DNA from 2 places in the Paenibacillus sp. FSL H3-0333 genome. Region 1 is predicted to be linked to the other one. Evidence: a T-box and tRNA genes for the amino acid it is inferred to sense, from the RefSeq annotation. Region 1 holds a T-box; the other holds one or more tRNA genes.
What was found. A T-box is a leader RNA that pairs with one kind of tRNA and senses whether it is charged. The one in region 1 lies ahead of MHH78_RS08975 (arginine--tRNA ligase), so its partner is inferred to be a tRNA-Arg.
Positions count from the first base shown of each region.

Region 2: it encodes a tRNA-Arg, which carries the amino acid that the T-box ahead of MHH78_RS08975 (arginine--tRNA ligase) is inferred to sense. The anticodon was not compared.

Region 1 is NZ_JBBODG010000001.1:2,001,169-2,011,390, forward strand. Features, by position in the region: gene MHH78_RS08975 (arginine--tRNA ligase) at 239-2,359, opposite strand; T-box leader at 2,414-2,635, opposite strand; gene MHH78_RS08980 (hypothetical protein) at 2,870-3,175, opposite strand; gene MHH78_RS08985 (hypothetical protein) at 3,380-3,739, shown strand; gene MHH78_RS08990 (exosporium glycoprotein BclB-related protein) at 3,781-5,166, shown strand; gene MHH78_RS08995 (DEAD/DEAH box helicase) at 5,548-8,892, opposite strand; gene MHH78_RS09000 (TetR/AcrR family transcriptional regulator) at 8,958-9,644, opposite strand; gene MHH78_RS09005 (ABC transporter permease) at 9,702-10,222, opposite strand, start outside.
Region 2 is NZ_JBBODG010000001.1:7,375,376-7,385,597, reverse strand. Features, by position in the region: gene MHH78_RS32230 (hypothetical protein) at 1-459, shown strand, start outside; gene MHH78_RS32225 (DUF4023 family protein) at 550-675, opposite strand; rRNA gene MHH78_RS32220 (16S ribosomal RNA) at 1,077-2,637, shown strand; rRNA gene MHH78_RS32215 (23S ribosomal RNA) at 2,874-5,799, shown strand; rRNA gene rrf (5S ribosomal RNA) at 5,945-6,061, shown strand; tRNA gene MHH78_RS32205 (tRNA-Asn) at 6,113-6,188, shown strand; tRNA gene MHH78_RS32200 (tRNA-Ser) at 6,192-6,281, shown strand; tRNA gene MHH78_RS32195 (tRNA-Glu) at 6,441-6,512, shown strand; tRNA gene MHH78_RS32190 (tRNA-Val) at 6,518-6,593, shown strand; tRNA gene MHH78_RS32185 (tRNA-Met) at 6,627-6,700, shown strand; tRNA gene MHH78_RS32180 (tRNA-Asp) at 6,710-6,787, shown strand; tRNA gene MHH78_RS32175 (tRNA-Gln) at 6,889-6,963, shown strand; tRNA gene MHH78_RS32170 (tRNA-Lys) at 6,990-7,065, shown strand; tRNA gene MHH78_RS32165 (tRNA-Leu) at 7,082-7,165, shown strand; tRNA gene MHH78_RS32160 (tRNA-Gly) at 7,173-7,247, shown strand; tRNA gene MHH78_RS32155 (tRNA-Arg) at 7,258-7,334, shown strand; tRNA gene MHH78_RS32150 (tRNA-Pro) at 7,345-7,418, shown strand; tRNA gene MHH78_RS32145 (tRNA-Gly) at 7,436-7,506, shown strand; gene MHH78_RS32140 (helix-turn-helix transcriptional regulator) at 7,913-8,866, shown strand; gene MHH78_RS32135 (hypothetical protein) at 9,042-9,884, shown strand; gene katA (catalase KatA) at 10,079-10,222, opposite strand, start outside.

The DNA of each region.
Region 1 (10,222 bases):
CTGAATTCACCGGATGCGGGCCAAATGCGGAAATGAGGTGCAGAAGTGCCCCTGAATTCACCGGATGCGGACCAAATGCGGAAATAAGGTGTACAAGTGCACCTCATTACACAGGATGCACCCAGAAGTGGGCGGATGGAGAAGGGGGAGCCGTGCAAGCTGCACAGACCCGCATAGGTTCCTGCTCATTCATCCCATAGAGCAGGTATGTTCTTAAACGGATGTAGACTCAGCGCGTCTACATCCGCTCCGGCTTAGGCAGACCGAGTACGTCGAGCGCCTCGCCGAGCGTCTCGGTGAAGCTCCGGGTCAGCCACAGGCGGAAGGTAATGCGGGCTTCCTCGCCCTTGAGAATCGGACAAGCTGAGTAGAAGTTACTGAACAACGAGGCCAGGGAATAGGCATAGTTACAGATTGTATTCGGCGTAAGCTCCCGGCTTGCTGTGTAGAGTGTGTCTTGCCACAAGCTGAGCTGTCTCAGCAGGGCAAGCTCAGCCGCTTCAAGCTGCGCCGGGAACAGCGGCACCTCGCCAACGTCGGACTCGCCACCGCCGGACTCGCCACCGCCGAACTCGCCACCGCCGAACTCGCCACCGCCGAACTCGCCACCGCCGGACTCGCCACCGCCAGACTCGCTAGCGCCGAACTCGCCACCGCCGGACTCGCCACCGCCGAACTCGCCACCGCCGAACTCGCCACCGCCAGACTCGCTAGCGCCGAACTCGCCCACATCAGACTCTCCAACGTCAGACTCGCTAGCGCCGGACTCGCTGACACCGCTCCCGCCACCCGCCGAAGCGGCCTTACTAAGCACGCGCTGCGCCCGGGCATAGGCGTACATCAGGTAGACGCCGGTGTTTCCGGAGATTTCCATCGCCTGCTTGAAGTCGAACACAATCTCGGTGCCCAGATTGAAGCGCAGCAGGTAGTAACGGATGGCAGCGGTGGCGATGAGCCGGCTGGACAGGCCGTTTTTGTCCGAACGGGTGGATTCAATCATGTCTTCCATGAGCCGGACCAGCTCGGTTACCTTAATGCCAATTCCCTGGCGCCCGGACATGGCGTAGGAGCTTTTGCCGCTGGAGGTATCAATGCCCAGCCCGGCCGCAGAAGCGGGACTCAGCGAGACCACCCCATAGCTGACATGATGCAGCGCGTCTGCCTGCGCACCGAATCCCAGTGCCTTGAGCGCCTGCTTGACCATCTGCTGCGGATATTCCTGCCGGTAATCGATGACGTTCACGACCTGATCCGCCCGTCCAAAAGGCAGAACCTGTCCGCTCAAGCCGGTCGTCCACAGCCCGCTCTGAAATTCACTGTAGCTGAAGTCCTTCTCCAGCAGTCCGAACTTCCACAGATGATAGGCGATGTCCTTGGCAGTATAGGTCAGAATTCCGTTCGAACGCACCAGTACCTTATCCTTCTGATGCTCCTCCAGCGTGTCTGGTCTAGCGTCTTCAGCGGGTTGCTTCAGAATCCAGCAGCCTGCCAGCTTGCCTTCCGTCTCCTGCACGAAGATCTCCGTCTGCGACAGAAGCTCGAATGCCGAGGCCCAGAAGCCCTCCTTCAGAATGTTGCTCTCCCACACCAGCAGATCGTAGTCAATGCCGAACCCCCGCATCTCCTCTACATGCTCTCTCACGATCTGCCCGGCGACGAGTGTGCCAATCCAGGCGGTGTTGCCATGGCCCTCTTCCAGAGCGTGAAGAATCTCAGTCCGCTTCTGCACCATTTCCGGCTGCTGCGCGTACGTTTTGTTAATCTCGGCATAGATGTCCCAGCAGTAGTCTCCGAACCGGACATGGGCTCCCACCAGCGGAACATTCAGCAGGCCGGCTACGGTATCTGCCAGCTGATTGCCGAGATCATCGACATAGTTGTGTACCTCAACAGTATGGCCGGTCGCCCGCAGTACTCTCACCAGCGCGTCCCCGATACAGGAGTTTCTCAGGTGGCCGATATGCATACTTTTATTGGGGTTGACGGAGGTATGCTCGACGATCACCTTCGACCCTACTGTATGCTGAGGCAGAGTGAAATTCCCCTTCGCCCGTGCCCAGGCCTGCCAATCCAGATACATATTAATAAACCCCGGACCGGCAACCTCGGTTCTCAGCACCAGTCCGTGAACAGAGCCCGAAGCTTCGAGCTCAGCGACGATCAGCCCGGCGATGGCAAGCGGAGCTTTGCGCAAGTGGCGGGCCAGCTGCATGGCGATATTGCTTGAATAATCCCCGTGGTCAGCACTCGCCGGCTGCTCCAGGGCAACATTTACTTCAGCGATGGCGGGCACGCCCAGGGTTAGCGCGATTTTGTGAACAGACTGCTTCAGGCTTTCTTGGATTAGCTCACTTAGCATTGGCATGAATAACAACCTCCTGAATAAAATAACGACAAAAAAAGCCTTCATCTCCTAAGAGACGAGGCTTGTGCGCTCGCGGTACCACTCTTGTTGCTGAGCCTTGCGGTTCAGCCACCTTACAGGTTAACGGTCCTCGGCCGGGGCTTCCTACTACAAGGTTCAGAAGTCCATCTCACGGGTGCGCTTCATGGTTCTAATCTGTACCGGCTTCCACTTTCCCGGCTCGCTGGGGACTAGATATAAGACCATTACTCTCCCGGTCATCGATTGAATATGGATTTGTATCAGTATAGCGAATTTCTGAAAGAAAGCAAGAGCAGATTGCTGTGCAGCAGGAGTCCTCCGGTTAAGAATTACACGTCACTAGGCGCCCCTGTCAGATTCTTGATGTCCGTTGAACCATAAATCAGCAGCATAATTACAATGACCAGCAGGAGTCCGCCGGCAAATCCTTCTCCGTCAAAACTGTCCATAGCCCCGTTCCCTCACTTTCACTTCCGTATGTGTTCAGGTGTTTTCGGCTTTCTTTTTCAAAGCGGCCATGATCTCGTTCAGCGTCAGGCTGCTGTTGTCATCGAGGAAGCTGACCAGCTTATCGACGTTGTCACTACTTAGCTCGCTTAAGGTTTTATATTTGCCTACCAGACTGACGAACATCGACGCGTCCGTGTACATCTGGATAGAGTCTACTTTCAGCTTGCCGGTCAACAGAAGGGCAGCTACGGCAAATTCAAGCCCCTTAGGTGTCTGGGTTTTGGAGCTGGACGGTGTTTTTTTGGCGGCGGGCTTCTTTCCTTTTCCTGGAGGGGGCATGGGAGTCCCTTCTTCCGTTCGGCGTTCGTAGGGGAAGCGCAGCGTGGGCGGTATTCCTTAGTAAAAGATATGCGTCTCTGCAGATATTGGTGAATAGGCTAAGGCCTGTGTCCACACCGTTATACCAATACTTGAATATGAATATGTCGAGCGATTAAACTCAATCGCCGTGACTGAGTTTAGAGGCAGAAGGGAGGGAGCGGGATGGCGATATTATCAACAGGACCTATTGAGAATAATGCCGTTTCAGGAGTCAGACCTACACAGACTGTAACAGTAAGAATAGTGAAGCGGGATACGGCTGTCACTTCGGCTGTCAGCATTCAGGGTTATGTACTGGGAACGACAAGAACGCTGTATGTAAGTGAACTTATTAATGTTGCCCCTAATGAAGCGGTGACCAGAAGTTATTTTGCCGATCTGGATGCCTATGAATTTGTATTTACGACTGAAGAAGCAGATGAAGAGGAAATCGGAATTTCAGTATGGGGAAAAACATCATCCGGTCAGCTGGTGAATGCTCATCGTGTGGTTGCACATGAGCAACTAAACCCGGAAGTATAAATTCCCGTTAAAAATGATTATAAACAGGAGGACTGAACACAATGACCTTTTTATCCACGGGACCCATAGAAAATAATAGGGTTAACGGAGTGAGACCAACTACCCAGGTTACGGTAAGGATTGATAACCGCAGCGAAACTACTGCCTCAACAATAACAGTTAAAGGTTATTATTTGAGCGGCGGAGTGAGAAATCTGTATGTCAGCGAGGCGAATAATGTTAACCCGAATCAGTCGGTAACTAAAACCTATTATGCCGATCTGGACGCTTTTGAATTTACATTTGTGACATCTGTGACTGCGGATGACCCAATCCAGGTATCGGTCTGGGGCAAGAGCAGTACCGGTGCGCTGGTTACTGCTCACCGCCTGGTCTCAGAAGAATTGCTAGGGGAAGGTTCCGGCACTGCCGGAACCACCGGTCCGGCAGGAGCAACAGGTCCAGCAGGTCCAGCAGGTCCGGCAGGAGCAACAGGTCCTGCTGGTTCTGGCGGCGGAGATACCGGAGCAACCGGAGCTACAGGGGCCACAGGTCTGACTGGGGCTACAGGGGCTACAGGCAATCCGGGTGAGACCGGGGCTAAAGGAGCTACGGGCGCTGGAGGCGGAGCAGTCGGTGATACCGGTATGACCGGAGTTACAGGAGTAACAGGCGCAGGCGAAACTGGAGCGACCGGTGAGACCGGTATGACCGGAGCTACAGGCGTGACAGGTGTGACAGGTGCTGGTGAAACTGGAGCGACCGGTGAGACCGGTATGACAGGAATAACAGGGCCGACCGGGGCGACAGGAGCAGGTGAGACTGGAGCGACAGGCGAGACCGGCATGACAGGAATAACAGGGCCGACCGGTGTGACAGGAGCAGGTGAGACTGGGCCGACCGGCATGACCGGAGCTACAGGCTCAGGGGCAATTATCCCTTATGCATCCGGGATTCCTGCAGAAATGACGACTGTCGTGGGAGGAGTGAACAATACCTCCAGTCTGGTGGGCTTCGGCAACACCGTGACAGGTGTCGCAGGCGTGCCAGCCGGAACCATTGATCTGACTGGTTCGGCGGGCACAATGCTCAATGTTGCCTTCTCTGTGCCCCACGATGGCACCATAACTTCGCTGGCAGCTTATTTCAGCACATCGGATACAGTTGCACTCACAGGATCTACAATGACTGTAACGGCACAATTGTATCAATCGGTTACTCCGAATAATACATTCATCCCTGTTACCGGAGCGTTGGTCACGTTAGCCCCTGCGTTGACAGGTGCTGTTACCCTAGGTACGATCAGCAGTGGATTAACTACAGGGCTGTCTATCCCGGTAACTGCAGGAACCCGTCTGCTGATGGTCTTCTCTGCTGCAAATACAGGTGGAACAGATGCAGCGGTAACTATTCCTGGTTATGCCAGTGCAGGACTTACCATCGTCTAATTCAGTAGCGGTATGCCATAGGATATAAAGAACAGGGACCTCCCGAGCGTGATCGCTTAGGAGAGTCCCTGTTGCCTTTCGAGGTGATTGCACTTTGTGCAATAGAAACAGTACTTTTCCGCTCAGAAAAGCATTCTATTGCACTTCATACACTTGATTCCCGGATTTCTGCTCAAAAACAGCGTTGACCCGAAATTCTAGTGTACGAAGTACAGCAGGTTCAATTTCTCAACGATTTTGGAAGTGTTCTGTTGTACAAAGTACAGCAGAGCTGAGGAAGGGTTGAGCAGCAAGCATTAATTCACCAGCTCCTCCATCCTCAGCACTCCATCCCCCTCGTCCGGCTTTGGCATACACTGCCTTGCTACAACCTTCGGCTGGTCAGATCGACAGGATTTCACGTATATCCTGCTCGCTGAGGCTCGACAATGCCTCCTGCCCCGGCTGGATCACCTCGTCAATCAGGTTTTTCTTTTTTTGCTGCAGTTCGTACATTTTATCCTCCACCGTACCCTGGGCGACCAGGCGGATGACCTGGACGATCTTTTTCTGCCCGATCCGGTGGGCGCGGTCGGCGGCCTGCTGTTCGACCGCAGGGTTCCACCACAGGTCATAGAGAATGACCGTATCGGCGCCGGTCAGGTTGAGGCCGGTGCCGCCCGCCTTCAGCGAGATCAGGAACAGGTCGCGCTCGCCTTCATTGAAGCGGCTGCACAGCTCAACCCGCTGGGAGGCCGGGGTCTGTCCATCCAGATAGAAATGCGGAATCCCGAGCAGCGCCAGCTCGCGCCCGATCATACCGAGCATCTGCGTGAACTGCGAGAAGATCAGCATCCGCTTGCCGGAGCTGCGGCATTCGTCGATAATCTCCAGGAGCTGCTCGAATTTACCGGAGCCTCCGGTATATCCGTCCACGAACAGGGCGGGATGGCAGCACAGCTGGCGAAGCCGGGTCAGTCCGGCCAGCACCTTGAGCCGGCCGTTCCCGAAGCTGTCGCTGTCCAGATGCTTAAGCGCTTCTTTGCGCAATCTGGCCAGGTAGGCGACATAGAGCCTTTTCTGCTCCGGCAGCAGCTCGGAGGCCTGGAGGGACTCGATTTTGTCCGGCAGCTCCTTCAGCACATCGCTCTTCAGGCGGCGCAGCAGGAAGGGGCGGGCGCGCCTGGCGACCGTCTCCCGGGGAAGGTCATGGAACGCCTTCTTCCCGGGGAATAACCCGGGGAAGACGACGCTGAAGATCGACCACAGATCCTCCAGCGCATTCTCCACCGGTGTTCCGGTCAGCGCAAACCGGTAGCGGGCCTGAAGCAATCTGACCGCCTGCGAAGTCTGGGTTTCATGATTCTTGATCATCTGCGCTTCATCCAGAATGAGCGTATGGAACGACTGCTTGGCATACTCATCCACATCTCTGCGCAGCAGCGGGTACGAGGTGATGATGACATCATGCCCGGCCGTGTTCCGCAGGGCCCGGCTGCGTTCACCGGCGGTGCCGTCGGCAATGACCGCCTGAAGCTCCGGGGCAAAGCGCTTCAGCTCGTTAAGCCAGTTATAGAGCAGGGAGGCCGGCGCCACAATAAGCGCAGGCACGCCGCTCTGCCGGATGTCTTCCCGCATCGAGAGCAGGAAGGTGATGCTCTGCAGTGTTTTGCCAAGGCCCATATCGTCCGCCAGAATCCCGCCGAAGCGGTAATGGGCCAGCGTCCTCATCCACTGGAAGCCGTACTGCTGGTAATCCCGCAGCACGGGAGCCAGACTCTCCGGCACTGGGAAGTCCAGATTTTCGGGACTCGCCATGTTGGCCAGCAGCCGCCTGAAGGAGCGTCCGGTCTGGATGGTCTGCCCCTGGACGGTGCCTGCATGGAGATGGAGGGCGCGGACCAGCGGCAGGGAGAACTCGGTACTCCGGATATCCACGCTGCGGACGCCCAGCTCGTTCATCAGCGCGATAATCTCCTGGAACTCAGCGGTATCCAGCGGGAGCAGGGCTCCGTCCTTGAGCCGGTGATATTTACGCTTTTCCTGGAGAGATTTCAGGACCTCTGTAATGTCCTTCTCCGTGATGCCCTCCATGGCGAACTTGAAGTCCAGCCAGTCGGTCTTCTCGTTCCAGCTCAGGCTGACCTTGGGCGCTGCATGCTCCGTAAGCACCCGCTGCTTGACCGCAGTGGTCGCATAGACCTGAAGCAGCGGTTCCAAGAGCGGGATGGTATGGTGCAGGAAGTCGAATTCCCCGTCCTCGTCACGCATGATATATCCGCTCTCGGTCCGCGAGAAGGACTCATGCGCCATCAGGTCCAGAATCCGCCGCTCCGCTTCCCCGTCCCGCATCAGAATGACCTCGCTGCTCCGCTCATGCGCCTTCTCCTCCAGCGGATTGATGACAATTCCGCCGTACTGGAATTCCAGCCCGGCCAGCAGCCGGTCCCTTACCCGGTCCAGGTAGAGTCTGGCGTGTAGCCGGGTCTGGACGATCCGGTCCGCGATGGCGTCGGCAATGCTTACTCTGCCCAGCTTCTTCAGGCCGGGTATGACCCTGTCCATGAAGGGCTCCATCTGCTCAGGCGCAATCGCCAGGCTATCCCGCCGGCTGCTGCTGAGCATCCGCTTCAGCTCTGCGAGACGCCCGCATTCCTGCGCCGGGAGCTTCAGCAGCCTGCCTTCGGTCAAGACCAGCCCGTAGCTCTCCAGAATCGTAAGCTGCTCAAGCCCCCGGACATCCAGCCGGTAGCCTTCCTCCTGTGCCTGGTCGAACTGGAAGCTGAGCGGCAACGGCTCCTCCGAGACAGACAAGCGGTCAAGTTGAAGCTGTCCATGCTGAAAGCGTACGGCAGGCACGGCTTCTAGCAGGGGGTACAGACTCTTCCAGAAAAAAGGGGCCACCGGCAACAGCCGGTCATTTCCCGGATGGCTGGAGCCGGCAGCATACGGATTGTTGAGGCTGTTGTAGACCTTCTCATTCTGCATGATCTCAATCAGCTTCAGCAGGACCTCATTATCTTCCTTGGAGAAGCTGTGCAGGGCGGGATCATAGCTGAAGTGCGCTGTGAACTCAAAAGGCTCGCCCCGGCGAACCTGCTCCAGAAAAGGTCTGATCTTCTGCGCGATATAGAGGCGCTTGGGGCCCAGCTTCACTTCGATTCCAAGCATCGTGCTGTTGTAGCCGATGTTGAAGGGCCGGCAGATGAACTCGACCTGGAGCGGTGTCCGCAGGTCGATATACGTGCCGGCACCGCTTGGCAGCTGCCGCCCTCCGGTGAATATTCCGAGCATGCTGTTCACCAGCTGCCGGTCTGCGCTGCGCTCCCTGTGCTCTGCCCCGGAGAGGGGAGAGCTGCCTTGCACGAGCGGCAGACTGCCGTCCCTTGCGGGATAAATCTCCTCCGCATCTGCCTGCATATCCGCCGCCTGGTCAGCTCCGGCAGCCCGGCTGCGGTAGAGGACCGCCACCAGCGCCGCCGCAATATGCTTGCAGAAGGGGCCGCCGTGAACATAAGCCGGGCAGGTGCATTCCCCCTGCACATCCCCGTCACTGTCGATAATCAGCGCGATCTCATGGCTCTCCAGCCCATGGACCTCAGCGCGGTATTTGGAATATTCGTCTTCCTCGTTATGCTCCGTATAGACAAGATCCACCTTATGGGCATGATAATAAGCCACTCCCTGGTCAAAAGCAGCATTGCCGCACAGCAGCTTGATTACCCGTTCCGGCACCTGATAACCCACGTATACTCACTTCCTTTTATTGCTTCTATCTAAGCCACCCCCACGGGGGATATCGTACTTAAAGATTATCCATTCCCGCCGATCCCGTGCAGAATGAAGCTTATCGTCTGTTCAATCTCTGCCTCATCATTCCAGTCCTGCTCCGGCATCAGCACCAGCCGGGTCAGCAGGTATCCGGCAATCGCGGAGATGGTAAAGCGGATAATCGCAGGAGTGGGCGCATCAATCACTTCACCTTCCGCCTTGAAGTGCTCGGTAATTGCAGTGACACGCGCCAGAACCTGCTCGAAGATATTCTCGGTCAGCTGCTCCTTCAGCGCAGGCTGGAAGGGGATCTCCTGAATGAGAATTTTGACGATTTTCAGATTCCTGCGGACGAACTCCAGCCGGTTCACCATGAAGGCCTTAAGGAAGGCTTCGTAGCTCTCGAACGGCACATCCAGTACACCGCTGAAGTTGCGCAGCACGAACGGGGCGATCATCCGGCTCATGGTGGGCACAACGATGGCGAGCAGCAGATCTTTTTTGGTCCGGTAATAACGGAAGATCGTGCCTTCGGCCACGCCGGCCTTCTGGGCAATCTCACTGGTGGCGGCCGCCGAGAATCCCTTCTCTGCAAAAACATCAATCGCCGCCCGCAGAATGGACAGCTGCTTGGGCGTGACCTGCTCCTTCTCGCTGAGGTCCAGCAGCTCCTGGACCCACTGGTCTTGCTCCAGCTGCCCCTGATCGGCAGCAGGGTTATTCTCCATCAATAGAACCTCCAGACTCTTGCAGTTCCTCCTAGTGTACCATAGCCTGTTCACCCTTTACATTCTGCGGTGCTTGCGCAGAGCCAGCACATTCAGCAGCATGAACAGCAGGGAGAAGCCGATCAGCACGAACACATCCGGGGCGATGTCGGTCCAGCCTTTGCCGCGCAGCATGATGTCCATCAGCGCCTGTGAACCGTAGTACATGGGAGTGGCAAGTCCAATGCGCTGGAGCCAGAGCGGCAGGGTATCCAGCGGAAATAATCCGCTCAAGAAGATCTGCGGCACAATGACCAGGGGGATGAACTGGATCATCTGCAGCTCATTGGCGGCGAATGCCGAGAGCAGGGTGCCGAGGGTCAGCGCAGACATGGACAGCAGAAGCGTCATCAGCAGCACGTAACCGAAGCTGCCTGTCATCATAATCCCCAGCACCTGGATGGAGAACCAGGAGATCAGCAGAGCCTGGAAGACGGTGAAGATGCCGAAGCCGCACACATATCCGGTGACGATCTCCCAGCGCTTCAGCGGGGTGGAGAGCAGACGCTCCAGTGTGCCCGTAGTCCGTTCGCGCAGGA
Region 2 (10,222 bases), 5.4 Mb from region 1:
GCTTCCACGAATGAAGTTATCCTTGGGACTGGAACAGGGGCCACAGCGCCTGATAATGATTCATCTGTGAAGCTGACGGCCGTACAGTACAGTGCAGCGCAGAAGCAGCAGATTGCTAAGGCGTTTGCGAACTTCCAAGGTTTTGAGACAGCCTATGCCCCGACACAGATGGTCAGCGGAGATGCCTTCCAGAAGGTTGCGGGCGGCGATGACGGCGTAAGCTTCCTGTTTAATAAAATGCGTGTAAATGTCTCGCCGCGTGACTACTCCGATGGTTACGACAGCACTACAGTGAAGCTCTCCAATGGAACAGAAGCGAAATGGTACACTCCTTCGGATACGCCAATGCTGACCTTCAAGCTCGCAGACCGTTTTGTAACCATCAGCTCCGCTGACAAAGCTCTTAGCAAAGCGCAAATCGAGAAAGTGGCTGTAGGCGTAACGAAACTAAGCAAATAATTACTACTGCTTCTATAGAATAGAATGCAAAAGGGATGTCCGCAGAGCCGTAACTGGCCGCGCAGACATCCCTGCTTTGTTTTGTCACCGTTATTTGTTAGAGCTATGCTGTTTATTGGCCAGTCTTGCTCCAGGAGTTCCTTTACCGCGTTTTCTGTTCTTTAGCGCTTTACGCTGATTCTCCTGGAATTTCTCCACGAATTCATGAGTGTCCATAACAATCCCCCTAGAAGGTTAGATGACGAAGGCTTGAGGCTTCCAAGCATACGTTTAGATATTCGGTTATTCTGTCCATTTGCGGCTAATATCATTCTAAGATGATGGTTATAAAATAATACTTGCAATGAATCTCTATCCGTGATATATTCTATTTCTGGCCGCGAAACATCAAGTGTTCGCTCGAAAAGAATTCGAAAAAAAGAGCTTGCATTGATCGGCTGGATGTGATATATTATAAGAGTTGCTGGTGACGACAACATCGCTGCTAACAACGAGCTTGATCTTTGAAAACTGAACAACGAGTGAGTATCTGGAAATCACTTCGGTGAGATCCAAAATTAGAGAATGTAAATTCTCGTCAGATGTTTCAAAATGAGCAATCGCTCTTTCTAAATACCAATTTGGAGAGTTTGATCCTGGCTCAGGACGAACGCTGGCGGCATGCCTAATACATGCAAGTCGAGCGGAGTTTGAAAGGAAGCTTGCTTCCTTTCAAACTTAGCGGCGGACGGGTGAGTAACACGTAGGCAACCTGCCCTCAAGCCTGGGATAACTACCGGAAACGGTAGCTAATACCGGATAATTTCTTTTTTCTCCTGAGAGAAGAATGAAAGGCGGAGCAATCTGCTGCTTGGGGATGGGCCTGCGGCGCATTAGCTAGTTGGTGGGGTAACGGCCCACCAAGGCGACGATGCGTAGCCGACCTGAGAGGGTGAACGGCCACACTGGGACTGAGACACGGCCCAGACTCCTACGGGAGGCAGCAGTAGGGAATCTTCCGCAATGGGCGCAAGCCTGACGGAGCAATGCCGCGTGAGTGATGAAGGTTTTCGGATCGTAAAGCTCTGTTGCCAGGGAAGAACGTCCGGTAGAGTAACTGCTGCCGGAGTGACGGTACCTGAGAAGAAAGCCCCGGCTAACTACGTGCCAGCAGCCGCGGTAATACGTAGGGGGCAAGCGTTGTCCGGAATTATTGGGCGTAAAGCGCGCGCAGGCGGTTATTTAAGTCTGGTGTTTAAACCTTGGGCTCAACCTGAGGTCGCACTGGAAACTGGGTGACTTGAGTACAGAAGAGGAAAGTGGAATTCCACGTGTAGCGGTGAAATGCGTAGATATGTGGAGGAACACCAGTGGCGAAGGCGACTTTCTGGGCTGTAACTGACGCTGAGGCGCGAAAGCGTGGGGAGCAAACAGGATTAGATACCCTGGTAGTCCACGCCGTAAACGATGAGTGCTAGGTGTTAGGGGTTTCGATACCCTTGGTGCCGAAGTTAACACAGTAAGCACTCCGCCTGGGGAGTACGGTCGCAAGACTGAAACTCAAAGGAATTGACGGGGACCCGCACAAGCAGTGGAGTATGTGGTTTAATTCGAAGCAACGCGAAGAACCTTACCAGGTCTTGACATCCAACTAACGAAGCAGAGATGCATCAGGTGCCCTTCGGGGAAAGTTGAGACAGGTGGTGCATGGTTGTCGTCAGCTCGTGTCGTGAGATGTTGGGTTAAGTCCCGCAACGAGCGCAACCCTTGACTTTAGTTGCCAGCAGGTTGAGCTGGGCACTCTAGAGTGACTGCCGGTGACAAACCGGAGGAAGGTGGGGATGACGTCAAATCATCATGCCCCTTATGACCTGGGCTACACACGTACTACAATGGCCGGTACAACGGGAAGCGAAGCCGCGAGGTGGAGCCAATCCCAGCAAAGCCGGTCTCAGTTCGGATTGCAGGCTGCAACTCGCCTGCATGAAGTCGGAATTGCTAGTAATCGCGGATCAGCATGCCGCGGTGAATACGTTCCCGGGTCTTGTACACACCGCCCGTCACACCACGAGAGTTTACAACACCCGAAGTCGGTGGGGTAACCCGCAAGGGAGCCAGCCGCCGAAGGTGGGGTAGATGATTGGGGTGAAGTCGTAACAAGGTAGCCGTATCGGAAGGTGCGGCTGGATCACCTCCTTTCTATGGAGAATCGTCTTCTGCAATGAAGACATTCAAATCTTAAATCTAGCCGGTCGGCTAGTTACTCACTCGTTGGTCAGTTTTGAGAGTTTAAGCTCTCAAGTAAGAAACTTGATCCTTGAAAACTGGATACCGAAACGAATTTGCGTTTTAGAACATCTTTTAGCTGAAACTTGTGTAAGCAAGTGGAAATAGTTATTAGTTGCTACCGTGATTTTCCTTAGGGGGAACACATTGGTTAAGCTACTAAGAGCACACGGAGGATGCCTAGGCGCCAGGAGCCGACGAAGGACGTGGCGAACAACGAAACTGCCTCGGGGAGCTGTAAGCAAGCTTTGATCCGGGGGTGTCCGAATGGGGAAACCCAGCTGTGGTAATTCGCAGTTACTCGTATCTGAATACATAGGATACGCAGAGGCAGACCAGGGGAACTGAAACATCTAAGTACCCTGAGGAAGAGAAAACAATAGTGATTCCGTCAGTAGCGGCGAGCGAACGCGGAACAGCCTAAACCAAGGGGCTTGCCTCTTGGGGTTGTGGGACGTCTCACATGGAGTTACAAAGGAATATGGTAGGTGAAGAGGTCTGGAAAGGCCCGCGATAGAGGTAAAAGCCCTGTAGCCTAAACTGTGTTCTCTCCGAGACGGATCCCGAGTAGTGCGGGGCACGTGAAACCCCGTATGAATCCAGCAGGACCATCTGCTAAGGCTAAATACTACCTGGCGACCGATAGTGAAACAGTACCGTGAGGGAAAGGTGAAAAGCACCCCGGAAGGGGAGTGAAATAGAACCTGAAACCGTGTGCTTACAAAAAGTCAGAGCCCTCTTTATGGGTGATGGCGTGCCTTTTGTAGAATGAACCGGCGAGTTACGTTTAACATGCAAGGTTAAGGTGAGAAGCCGGAGCCGCAGCGAAAGCGAGTCTGAATAGGGCGACTGAGTATGTGGACGTAGACCCGAAACCGTGTGATCTACCCCTGTCCAGGGTGAAGGTGCGGTAACACGCACTGGAGGCCCGAACCCACGCATGTTGAAAAATGCGGGGATGAGGTGGGGGTAGCGGAGAAATTCCAATCGAACTCGGAGATAGCTGGTTCTCCCCGAAATAGCTTTAGGGCTAGCCTCGGTGAATGGAGTGGTGGAGGTAGAGCACTGATTGGGTGCGGGGCCCGCAAGGGTTACCAAGCTCAGTCAAACTCCGAATGCCATTTACTTCTTGCCGGGAGTCAGACAGTGAGTGCTAAGATCCATTGTCAAAAGGGAAACAGCCCAGACCATCAGCTAAGGTCCCCAAGTGTGTGTTAAGTGGGAAAGGATGTGGAGTTGCACAGACAACCAGGATGTTGGCTTAGAAGCAGCCATCATTGAAAGAGTGCGTAATAGCTCACTGGTCGAGTGACTCTGCGCCGAAAATGTAACGGGGCTAAACACACCACCGAAGCTATGGCTAGATGCTTTGCATCTGGGGTAGGGGAGCGTTGTATATACGTTGAAGGTGTACCGTAAGGAGCGCTGGAGAGTATACAAGTGAGAATGCCGGTATGAGTAACGAAAAGATCAGTGAGAATCTGATCCGCCGAAAGCCCAAGGTTTCCTGAGGAAGGCTCGTCCGCTCAGGGTAAGTCGGGACCTAAGGCGAGGCCGACAGGCGTAGTCGAAGGACAACAGTTTGAAATTACTGTACCACCGTAATCCGCTATGAGCGATGGGGTGACGCAGGAGGGTAGTGACGCGGACTGATGGATGTCCGTCTAAGCAGTGAGGCTGGTGTGTAGGCAAATCCGCACATCGTAAGGCTGGGCTGTGATGGGGAGCGAAAATTATAGTAGCGAAGGTCATGATCTCACACTGCCAAGAAAAGCCTCTAGTCAGGAGAAGGTGCCCGTACCGCAAACCGACACAGGTAGGCGAGAAGAGAATTCTAAGGCGCGCGGAAGAACTCTCGTTAAGGAACTCGGCAAAATGACCCCGTAACTTCGGGAGAAGGGGTGCCTCGGTAGGGTGAATAGCCCGAGGGGGCCGCAGTGAAAAGGCCCAAGCGACTGTTTAGCAAAAACACAGGTCTGTGCGAAGCCGTAAGGCGAAGTATACGGGCTGACGCCTGCCCGGTGCTGGAAGGTTAAGGGGAGCGGTTAGGAGCAATCCGAAGCTGTGAACCGAAGCCCCAGTAAACGGCGGCCGTAACTATAACGGTCCTAAGGTAGCGAAATTCCTTGTCAGGTAAATTCTGACCCGCACGAATGGCGTAACGACTTGGGCGCTGTCTCAACGAGAGATCCGGTGAAATTTTAATACCTGTGAAGATGCAGGTTACCCGCGACAAGACGGAAAGACCCCATGGAGCTTTACTGCAGCTTGATATTGAATTTGGGTACGATCTGTACAGGATAGGTGGGAGCCGGTGAGGCAGGAGCGCAAGCTTCTGCGGAGGCGCCGTTGGGATACCACCCTGATCGTATCTAGGTTCTAACCTAGTGCCCTCATCGGGTACGGGGACCGTGTCAGGCGGGCAGTTTGACTGGGGCGGTCGCCTCCTAAAGAGTAACGGAGGCGTTCAAAGGTTCCCTCAGAATGGTTGGAAATCATTCGCAGAGTGCAAAGGCATAAGGGAGCTTGACTGCGAGACCTACAAGTCGAGCAGGGACGAAAGTCGGACTTAGTGATCCGGTGGTACCGCATGGAAGGGCCATCGCTCAACGGATAAAAGCTACCCTGGGGATAACAGGCTTATCTCCCCCAAGAGTCCACATCGACGGGGAGGTTTGGCACCTCGATGTCGGCTCATCGCATCCTGGGGCTGAAGTAGGTCCCAAGGGTTGGGCTGTTCGCCCATTAAAGCGGTACGCGAGCTGGGTTCAGAACGTCGTGAGACAGTTCGGTCCCTATCTGTCGTGGGCGCAGGAAATTTGAGAGGAGCTGTCCTTAGTACGAGAGGACCGGGATGGACGTACCGCTGGTGCATCAGTTGTTCCGCCAGGAGCATGGCTGAGTAGCTACGTACGGACGGGATAAGCGCTGAAAGCATCTAAGCGTGAAGCCCCCCTCAAGATGAGATTTCCCAGTATGTAAGACCCCTTGAAGACGACGAGGTAGATAGGTTGGAGGTGGAAGTGCAGCAATGCATGGAGCTGACCAATACTAATCGGTCGAGGGCTTATCCAAAAAATACCCCAAAAAGTGAAGATGAAGCTGACGAAGCGGATTCCGAATACTTTCCGGGGGCCCCGTAAGAAGGGCAGACGCAGATTCGTTTCGGATTCAGTTTTCAGGAATCAAATTCCTGAAGCATTTACGCTGTAAATGCCCGTTTGGTGGCGATAGCGGAGGGGTTCCACACGTACCCATCCCGAACACGACCGTTAAGCCCTCCAGCGCCGATGGTACTTGGACCGAAGGGTCCTGGGAGAGTAGGACGCCGCCAAGCGGACCATCCACACACATTGTGGTATTTTTTTTGTCCTAATTGGTTACATATTCCCTGATAGCTCAGTTGGTAGAGCACTCGACTGTTAATCGAGTTGTCACAGGTTCGAGTCCTGTTCGGGGAGCCATATGGAGAGGTGTCCGAGTTTGGCCGAAGGAGCACGATTGGAAATCGTGTAGGCGCCACAAGCGTCTCGAGGGTTCGAATCCCTCTCTCTCCGTAGTGTTACCTCCCTGATTAGGGATGAGAATCCTCAATGGTTCGTTGGAGCATAAGCTTCGATAGCACTACATCGCAATCTCGTAACGAAGTGAAGAGTATCCCTCTCTCTCCGTAGCGTTACCTCCCTGAAAAGGGAAAGGAAATAACTGTATAGCATGGCTCGTTGGTCAAGGGGTTAAGACACCTCCCTTTCACGGAGGTAACATGGGTTCGAATCCCATACGAGTCATATATGGAGGCTTAGCTCAGCTGGGAGAGCATCTGCCTTACAAGCAGAGGGTCGGGGGTTCGAACCCCTCAGCCTCCACCATCTATCTTTAACCGAATAGATTTTGTTCAATGACGCGGGGTGGAGCAGCCCGGTAGCTCGTCGGGCTCATAACCCGAAGGCCGCAGGTTCAAATCCTGCCCCCGCAATATTATCTTGGAACCGTGGTGTAGTTGGCCTAACATGCCTGCCTGTCACGCAGGAGATCGCGGGTTCGAATCCCGTCGGTTCCGCCATTTTAGTGGCGTAAGGGATGAGAAATCCCTGGATTGAGCATCCTATATCTCGAAGTATAGAGTATCCATCCGATTCCGTAGTATTTTGCTAATTATAATATTGGGGATTAGCCAAGCGGTAAGGCAACGGACTTTGACTCCGTCATTCATAGGTTCGATTCCTATATCCCCAGCCATCTATTTTCGATTGTTTCTCTTATGAGAGCCATTAGCTCAGTTGGTAGAGCACCTGACTTTTAATCAGGGTGTCGAAGGTTCGAGTCCTTCATGGCTCACCATTTTCTTGTAACGTGTGCGCGTGTGGCGGAATGGCAGACGCACCAGACTTAGGATCTGGCGTTTCACGACGTGGGGGTTCAAGTCCCTTCACGCGCACCATGTTTTTGCGGACGTGGCTCAGCGGTAGAGCATCGCCTTGCCAAGGCGAGGGTCGCGGGTTCGATTCCCGTCGTCCGCTCCATATAGATTTTGCGCCCTTAGCTCAGCTGGATAGAGCGTTTGACTACGAATCAAAAGGCCGGGAGTTCGAATCTCTCAGGGCGCGCCATTTATATTAACGGGATGTAGCTCAGCTTGGTAGAGCACCTGGTTTGGGACCAGGGGGTCGCATGTTCAAATCGTGTCATCCCGATATTTCATTTCACCTATGCGGGTGTAGTTCAATGGTAGAACTTCAGCCTTCCAAGCTGATAGCGTGGGTTCGATTCCCATCACCCGCTTATATCTGTATCACGTGAGTCTGTCATCCCTATGGGGAAGGCGGACTTTTTTTGCTATTTGGAAATGTATGCGAAAAACGGAACACAATGTGATGGAGGGAAGGTGAATGACCGAATGTAATCGAAAAACCGAACACATAGAAAGCAGAGTATCTGTGAGCCAGAGCGCTTAGGGCTGTAACTGTCAAATGGCCGTCAGAAGGCAGAGAGATGGAGAAAAGTGAGCTACGTATACGAGTGGTATAGAGGCACCAGTATTATTCACCCGCTAGGGTGATTTTGTTGTAAGGGCTGGAATGTTGCAATAGTATGGGAGGGCGTTATGTTTCTATAGAACTGATATAGTATAACTATTGGACTATTGGATCATAGGCAACACTTACTTGGAAGCTGAGGAGCATTTGTTATGACAGACAAAGTAATACGAATTTTCAGAATCATTAACGCCATTCAGTCGAACCCGGGGATTACCGCAGCAGACTTGGCTTTTAGGTGCGAGGTGAATATTAGAACGATCTACAGGGATCTTGAGGTGATCAGCCACTTTGCACCGGTTACGAATGAGGGAAGAGGCACGGGCTACCGGTTCATGGGCAAATTCTTTTTATATCCGCTGGATTTCTCGGAGCAGGAGTCGCTGGCATTCTCTTTGCTGCCTTCTGTGCTGAATCCGGATAGAATCCCGCCGGGTTTTCATTCTGCTTATGACAAGGTGATGGGGACTCATCTGAAGGAGAAATCGCGGCAGAATGGCCTGCTGGAGAATATCGCGGATATTATTCAAATGGGTACCCCGGCCTACCGCAAGGAGAGCCGGAACTTCCTGCAGCCGCTTATTGGAGCCATTCTGGAGCAGCGCAGCATCCGGACGGTATACCACTCGCAGTCACGCAACGCCACTACAGCGCGGAAGATTGATCCTTATTATCTGATCCCGCGGGATCAGCGCTTTTATCTGATTGGCTATTGCCATCTGAAGGGCGCAATTCGTACGTTCCGGATCAGCCGGTTTGAGCAGGTCGAGATGACGGCTTCCACTTTTGATAAGGGAAATTTCAATATTAAAAAATATCTGAAAAATACCTGGTCGATCAACCGGGGGACCCGGAATGTCACGTTCAAGGTACGGTTCGATCCGGAGGTGGCGCGTTACATTAAGGAAGAGGAGCTGTTCGTACAGCCGCGGATGAGCGAAGAATGCGATGGAACGCTGCTGTTCGAGGTCACCGTTAATAATGAGAAGGAGTTCATCAAGTGGATTCTGCAGTATGGTCCGAATGCTGAGATTCTGGAGCCGGAGTCGGCCAGGGAGCGCTTGAAGGAGCAGCTGGAGCAGTGGCTGGATGTGTATCAGCAGTAGCCGCAGACTACAATATTACATAATATGGAATAAAAATGTCGAAAAGGTTAGATTGAATAGCTCAACTGGAGAATAAAGGCTTTTTTAGAGATATATATGTCGGGAATGAATTGACCGGAGCGGTGAAGCAGGTTATTATTGGAATATAATGGAATGATAGGAGGCAAGATAGAAATTGCTGGAACTGGATGGGATGAATGAAGACTCTTTGACAGACATGCTTAAAGTCTCGTTCTCATGGGAGAACTGGACGGCAATTCTCGAGATTTCAGACAAGCTCTTTGAACTTGCAGTTCTAACCTACGGCTCCCATCGACAGGGTGCAAAGAAGTATTATTTGAAAAAAAATATAGCGTATTATCTCGGCTACAGTGCGTGCATGAAGGGGATTGCCTATCAAAAGCTCGGTAACCTCGCTGAATCAAGAAAGTGTATAGGCTTGTATTCGGATTTGAGTTGGATCACGGATGTGGATCAGGAAGCTGCCGTAGAAGTGGAATACTACAGGAACATTGCGATTGCCAACACCTTCGTCATTGATCTGCTGGAAGGAAAGGTTGAAGTTCTCCCTGATTATGTTGAATTCATTCGTACAGGGGACCAGGAGGAACTGCTTGCCTGCTTGATTACTGTGCTGGAATCGGCCATTAAGTACAACTTTTCTATCGACTGGGTACTGGATGAATTCAATGAGCCATTGAAGGAACTAAGCTGCAGAGAGAAGCAGGAAGATATCAGATACTACATAGACTACATGCATCTTAGTGCAATTTATTTGTATAAAAGGGAGAAAATTCATGATGCAATTAATCTGACTCTCTATATTTTGGTAATAAGTAGTAAACTTTATGACGGGACAGGCTTTAGGAAGATTGTGTCGTTTTATGAACATATCCGAAGCCATGCGACCGCAGAACAACAAGAATCTTATCAAAATGTAATGAAAAATATCTTAGAGAGGGAGTTTTTAAAAGATGAAAAAGGCGATCTCGTTATTAACAGCCGTATTGCTGATTAGTGCAAGCGTAGTGGTAACAACGGCAAGCGCAGGCGGCCACTTATCCGCATCCTCTGGCAATATCTCTATTAACAATCACGGAGCAGGCCACTAGTCTAAAATCTCTCTGTCTCATGAATCTGGAAATATAAACTGCATATCATGCAAAAAAGGGGTAAGCGACGATGCTTATCCCTCTTTGCTGTGGATAGAGGTTACTCTGTTACAGCCAAACCCAGTCCTTCTGCAATTCGCCGGCCAAACTCCGGATCGGCTCGGTAGAAGTGGCCAATCTGGCGGAGCTTGATCTCCTCGGACTCCACTGGAGTCATCGCGCCGACAATATTGCTCACGAGCCG